DNA from 2 places in the Luteimonas sp. KH_071 genome. Region 2 is predicted to be linked to the other one. Evidence: riboswitches for the same ligand, from Rfam matches in the RefSeq annotation. Region 2 holds a riboswitch; the other holds the start of a gene.

Region 1 (3,407 bases), 1.4 Mb from region 2:
GCTCGGTCGACAGGTCGAAGCCGGCGAGCGTGGTCGCGAACGTCAGTTCGGCGCCGCGGATCCGGGCTTGCTGGATGTTCTGCGGGACGAAGTTGCTGTCGAGGAAGATCAGATCGTCGACCCGGCTCTCGAAGGCATTGATCGACCAGTTCCACGTATCGCGGTACTGGGCGAGTCCGAGGTTGGCGGTCTTCGCGCGCTCCGGCTCGAGATCCGGATTGCCGCTGCCGAACGGGAAGTAGAGATCGTTGAACGTCGGCGCCTTGAAGCTGGTGGCGGCGCTGGCGTTGAGTCGCAGGCCGTGGTCGAAATCCAGACCCCAGCCGAGGCTGCCGGTGGTATGGCCGCCGAACTGCTCGTTGTCGTCGTGACGCACACCGGCCTGCACGCGGTGCGCGCCGAAACGCGCCGTGTAGTCGGAGAACACCGCGAAATTGTTGCGCGCGGTCAAGGCGTAGGCGGTATCGCTTTCGATGTTGTCGGACATCCAGTCGAAGCCGAGCGAGAAGCGCTGGGTCGGCGCCAGACCGAAGTCGGCCTGCAGCGAGGCGGTATCGCGGCGTGTGTCGATCTGGCCGACATCGACGCGCGTGCCCGCGTCGATGTCGCGGAAGTAGGTGCTCGACTTGTCGTAGGCCCGGCCGGCCTGCGCGGTCAGCGTGACCACCTCGGACGGCGCATAGCTGAGCTTGCCGCCGGCCACCTGCTGGATGTTGTTCGCCTCGTTGCCGCCGAACACGCTGCCGTCGTACTCGTTGAACGCGTCGGCATGGAGCACGTTGCCTTCGAGCGTCAGACCCTGCGTGAGTTCGACGCCGCCGCGTGCATTGAGCGAACGATTGCGATAACCGTCGCGGTCGGGCTCGTCGACGAAGCAGCCCTGGAACAGCGTGCCCGAACCGCGGCAGCTGTCGATGCCATCGGTGCGCTGGAACGCCGCGTCGACACCGAACCAGCCGCGGCCGGTGCGGCCGCCGAGGCCGGCGCTGGCTTCGCGCAGGTTCTGGCTGCCCACCCCGACACGCGCGTGCGGGCGGACTGCACCGGTGTTGCGGCGGGTGAAGATCTGGATGACGCCGCCGATCGCTTCCGAGCCGTACAGGCTGGAGCGCGGGCCGCGGACGATTTCGATGCGCTCGATCTGGTCGACCGGGATGTCCTGGAACGACGCCAGTCCGGCGGTCGCCGAGCCGATGCGCACGCCATCGACGAGCACCAGCACGTGGTCGGACTCGCTGCCGCGCATGAACACCGAGCTGAGCTTGCCCGGACCGCCCTGGTTGGCGATCTGGATGCCGGCGCGGCCGCGCAGCAGTTCGGGCAGGTCCCGCGCCTGGGTGCGTTCGATCTCGGCGCGGTCGATGACCTGGGCTGGCACGATGGTGTCGCCGAGCGTGCTTTCGGCGCGGTTGGCGGTGACGAGCACGGTGTCGAGATCGCGCGCGTCGGCGGCGGTCGCCGCTGCGGCGATCGGGGATGCGAGTGCGGCGACGATCGCCACGGTCAGAGTACGGAACGGCATTGCAGTCTCCTGGTCGCGTGCACCCACGCACGCGGTGTGTCGGGAGATCGCGAGGACGGACACGGCTGCCGGCCGGACGCGCACAAGCCGTCCGGAACGCCGCCGCAATGCCCGCCGCATCGCAATCGAGGAAGACTTCGTGGCCGGTCTCCGGACTCGCGCGTGGGAGAGTTCTCCCGGGCGTCGCGCCTTCCCGTGCCGAAGCACAGTGGCGGATGCGATGCCTTGAACACGCTTACCGTTGCGGGGGCAGTGCCGGACTGGCGCATACGCGCGTCACCGGCTTCCCGTTTCAACCCGGACGGCAGAGCGCCGGCGGGTCACCATGAAGCTGGCGCGGATTGTACGTGAGCGCGGGGCTGCGGGCGCGGGCGGTGCGCGCCGGTGGTGCGGTCAGTCGTCGCGGCGGTCGAACAGGCTGTCCAGCGGAGACTCGGACTCGAACGTTTCACTGACGGTCGTCGTCACCGGTCCGGCGGCCTGGCGCGCGCGCGGATCGGGGAGCAGGGCGGTCGCGGCCTCCGCGGCTTCGACCAGTTGCACGCGACGCGTTTCGGGCACGTCCTGCCAATGGCAGTCGAGCAGGGCGCCTTCCAGCGAATACAGCAGGTTGAGGCTGGGCTTGAAGCCCGCGCGCCGCACTTTGACGAACGCGTCCACCGCGCCGGCCGCTTCCAGATCCTCGCGCGTGCGCAGGCCGACCTGGCGCAGCCAGGCCGCGGACTTGGGGCCGATGTTGCGCAGCTTCAGGGGCGTCGGTGCGGTCATTGCATCGATTCGAGATAGGCGGCAGCGAGGGACTCGATACCGGTCTGGTCTTCAACGTCGAAACGCGCCGGCACCGGACTGTCGATGTCGAACACGCCGATCAGGCGCTCGCCGATATACAGCGGGACGACCAGTTCCGAACGCGAGGCGCTGTCGCAGGCGATGTGGCCGGGAAACGCATGCACATCGTCGATGCGCTGTGTCTCGCGCGTACGCGCCGCGGCGCCGCAGACGCCCTTGTCGAGTGGAATGCGCACGCAGGCCGGCAGACCCTGGAACGGGCCGACCACGAGTTCGGTGCCGTCGAACAGGTAGAAGCCCACCCAGTTGAGGTCGGGCAGCGCGTGATAGACGAGCGCCGACAGGTTCGCCGCATTGGCGATCGCATCGCGTTCGCCGTGCAGCAGCGCCCGTGCCTGTGCCGCCAGCGCGGCATACTGTTCGGCCTTGGAGCCGGTCAGGGGAGATGAAGTGAACATGCCGCGAAGTGTAGCAGCGGCCCCGCAGGGGCCTGGCGGACTCGAAGCGCTGCCGCGCGATGCGGACGGGCTCCGCCTGCGCGGCGTGCAGGCCACACATCCCGGAATGCAGCGCATGGCGCCGGAATTCGCATGAGCGCGCGCAGTGTCCTGGTCACCGGTACGGACACCGGCATCGGCAAGACCCATTCGAGCGTGGCCTTGCTGCATGCACTGCGCGCCAACGGTCTCCGCGCGGTCGGCATGAAACCGGTCGCCAGTGGATGCGACTGGATCGACGGGCGCTGGCGCAACGAAGACGCTCTCGCCCTGCAGGCGGCCAGTCATCCGCGGCCCGACTACGGCGACATCAATCCGGTCGCACTGCCCGAACCCACGGCGCCGACGTTGGCTGCGATCGCGGCCGGTGTGACGGTCGACGTCGCGGAGCTGTATGCCGCGCATGCGCGGCTCGCATCGAATGCGGACGTGGTACTGGTCGAAGGCGCCGGCGGTTGGGATGCGCCGCTCGCCGAGGGACTCGAACACCAGGATCTCGCGCGGCAGCTCGGCGGCGCCGTGGTGCTGGTCGTCGGCTTGAAGCTCGGCTGCCTGAGTCATGCGCGACTAACCGCGCGCGCGATCAAGGCGGACGGCTG
Region 2 (3,407 bases):
TAGCCGTGCAGGGCATCGCGGTAGCCGCGCTCGTAGTCGGCCTCGTGGCGACTGTCGTCGCGATGATCGCCGTCGTCGTGGTGATGCGACTGGTGCGCGAGTGCGGCGATGCCGAGGATCGCCGCGGCCGCGACGGCCGCCTTGGCGCCATCGCTCATGCCCTCGCGGCCCCCGCCGGCCGTCTGCCCGCAGTCCGGCGCCGGCGCGGTCACCACCGAGGCCACGCGCCCGCGATCGCTGCGCACCATCACGCAGCGCCGGTCGCGCGCGTTCCACCAGCTGCCGTACTCGCCCGAGCCCGATTGCCGGGTGTAGCCCCGCGCGCCCAGCGTGCGGGACGCGGCGCGGTCGTCGAGCCCCTGCAGATCACCGAGTCCCGGCGCAGGCTCCTGGGCGGACACCAGCGGGGACGCGAACAGGGCGGACAGGGACAGCGTGGCAGCGGCCAATGCGCTGCGGCGGTTGACGCACATGCGGCACCTCCTGTTGTGCCGGCCGGACCGGCCGCGCTCGACGCAGATTGCGCCGGAATTTGTGCAGGGTGTGTGGCGGCGTTGGGTTTCTTGAGTACGGATGCGGACGCCATCCCGCGCACAGCTTTGGAGCCCTCCCCCGCGCGCGGGGCATTGCGCCCTTTACGGGTGGAGGGCCTCAAGCGCTTCGCCCCCTACGGATGGATGGTTTCGCCAAAGGACTGGGGACAGCCGCTCTCATCCGCCCCCGCCAGACCAGCCGTCCGGCCGTTGAAAGCCGCGGCAGGCGCGCCGCGCACCTTCCTCAAGAGGCGGGAGAATCAGGAAAAATCACCCCGAAGGGCTTGCCCTTCGCACCCCGATCTGCATCCGCCGGCCCACCGATGGGGCTTGACGAACGCCGATGACCGTCAGGATGCGGCTTGCCGCCTGTTCACTACATTTAGCGTTGACGCTGCCAGGGCACCCCACTATCTTGGGTCCGTCGGTTCCGCGCCCCCAGGGGCTGTGGATTAAAACGGGAAGCCGGTGACGCCTCGCGCCACTCCGGCACTGCCCCGCAGCGGTAATTGGGAACGAACCCGCCACCAGCACTGGAGCGATCCGGGAAGCGGCGGGGGAGGAGAAGGCGCCGCCTTCGTGCCCATGAGTCCGAAGACCTGCCGACAGCCGCGTGGCGCACACCACGCGGTGCCGGCTGCGGACGTCCCGTGGGGGGCGGGTTTGCGGAGTGGGAGCGATGGCGCTGTGCGCCCGATCGCGATTCCTGCGACGCCGCCCGATCACTCTCGGAATCTCCAAGGCCGCCGGACCCGACGCGGGTGGGCCGGTCGTGTGCGCGAATGCACTGGACACAGAGAGGACGCATGACCAGCCCCGAGACCCTCGCGACCGACACCCCGGCCGCCGCCGCAAACGCCACACCGGACACCGTCACCGCGCCTGCCACACCCACCATTTCCGTTGCGCCGCCTGCCGTCGAACCCGACGACGTGGTGCCGCCACCCCCGAGTGCCGCCATGAACACCGCAATTGCAGAAGTCTTCGACGCCGATGCCGGCGTTTCCAACTGGATCACCAAGGAAGCCGGCAACCGCCGGATTCCGTACGACCGCGCGCGCCTGGAGCGCAGCATCGACCGCACCCATGCCGAGTTCCCGCAGCTCGACATCGCCGACTACAAGCGCAGCGTGTTCGGCTTCGTCGAGCGCAAGGAGGCCGTCAACGCCGACGACCTCACCGACCATCTGATCCGCGAGGCCGAAGCCCGCGTCGATGTCACCGCGCCGGAGTGGGAATTCTTCGCCGCCCGCCTCTACCTGCACCGCCTGTACAAGCGCGCCAGCCGCAACCGCTTCTACGACGCCGAGCAGAAGTACGGCTCCTATGTCGGCCTGCAGGAGTCGCTGGCCGACCGCAACATCTATTCCAACGACATCCTGCGCGCCTATTCCAAGGAAGAGCTGCAGGAAGCCGGCCGCATGATCGAGCCCGAGCGCGACACGCTGTTCGCCTACAACGGCCTGTACCTGCTGGCCACGCGCTACCTCGCCACCGACACCTCGCGCGCCGTGTTCGAGCTGCCGCAGGAGCGCTGGCTGACCATCGCCCTGTACCTGATGCAGAACGAGACCAGGGGCGGCCGCGAGCGCCGCATGCAGCTCGTCGGCGAGGCCTACTGGGCGCTGTCGAACCTGTACATGACTGTCGCCACGCCGACGCTGCAGAACGCCGGCAAGGTCGGCGGCCAGCTGTCGTCGTGCTTCATCGACACCGTCGACGACAGCCTGCAGGGCATCTACGACTCCAACACCGACATCGCCCGCGTCTCCAAGGGCGGCGGCGGCGTGGGCGCGTACATGGGCTACGTGCGCTCCAGCGGTTCGGCGATCCGCGGCGTGCCCAATTCCTCCGGCGGCGTGGTGCCGTGGATCAAGCAGCTCAACAACACCGCCGTGTCGGTGGACCAGCTGGGCCAGCGCAAGGGCGCGGTCGCGGTCTACCTCGACATCTGGCACCGCGACATCGAGAACTTCCTCGATCTGCGCCTCAACAACGGCGACCAGCGCCTGCGCGCGCACGACGTGTTCACCTCGATCTGCATCCCCGACATCTTCATGGAAGCCGTCGACCGTCGCGGCGACTGGTACCTGTTCGACCCGCACGAGGTCCACAGGATCAAGGGCTTCTACCTGCAGGATTTCTTCGACGAGAAGAAGGGCGACCCGAACGGCAGCTTCCGCCGCAAGTACGAGGAAGTCGTGGCCGACGAGCGCATCTCGCGCAAGACCGTCAAGGCGATCGACATCTTCAAGCGCGTGATGGTGAGCCAGCTCGAGACCGGCAACCCCTTCATGTTCTATCGCGACGAAGTGAACCGGAAGAACCCGAACAAGCACGTCGGCCGCGTGTACTCGTCGAATCTCTGCACCGAGATCCTGCAGAACATGAGCCCGACGAAAATGATGCAGGAGATCATTTCCGGCAATCAGATCGTCACCACCAAGCAGGCCGGCGACTTCGTCGTCTGCAACCTGTCGTCGGTGAACCTGGGCCGCGCGATCGTGCCGCAGGCCGGCCAGAGCGATCTGATCACCGACGTGCTCGAGCGCCTGATTCCGATCCAGGTGCGCATGCTCGACAACGTGATCGATCTCAACATGCTGCCCGTGCCGCAGGCCACGATCACCAACCAGAAGTACCGGGCGATCGGCCTGGGCACCTTCGGCTGGCATCACCTGCTGGCGCAGAAGGGCATCCAATGGAACGACGCGCAGGCCGAGGACTTCAGTGATTCGCTGTACGAGCGCATCAACTTCCTCACCGTGCAGGCCAGCATGGAACTCGCGAAGGAAAAGGGCGCCTACCCGGTGTTCGCCGGCAGCGACTGGCACACCGGCGCGTACTTCAGCGACCGCAACTACAACTCGCCCG

Evidence for each region. Region 2 has a riboswitch for cobalamin ahead of AC3IRM_RS15880 (ribonucleoside-diphosphate reductase subunit alpha). Riboswitches for the same ligand answer to the same signal wherever they lie in the genome.
Region 1: another riboswitch for cobalamin. It lies ahead of btuB (TonB-dependent vitamin B12 receptor); the one in region 2 lies ahead of AC3IRM_RS15880 (ribonucleoside-diphosphate reductase subunit alpha).

What each region holds. Positions count from the first base shown of each region.
Region 1 is NZ_CM174458.1:2,033,942-2,037,348, reverse strand. It holds gene btuB (TonB-dependent vitamin B12 receptor) at 1-1,522, opposite strand, end outside; cobalamin riboswitch at 1,647-1,865, opposite strand; gene AC3IRM_RS09515 (TfoX/Sxy family protein) at 1,916-2,290, opposite strand; gene AC3IRM_RS09510 (GAF domain-containing protein) at 2,287-2,769, opposite strand; gene bioD (dethiobiotin synthase) at 2,902-3,407, shown strand, end outside.
Region 2 is NZ_CM174458.1:3,450,165-3,453,571, forward strand. It holds gene AC3IRM_RS15875 (hypothetical protein) at 1-473, opposite strand, end outside; cobalamin riboswitch at 942-1,154, shown strand; gene AC3IRM_RS15880 (ribonucleoside-diphosphate reductase subunit alpha) at 1,340-3,407, shown strand, end outside.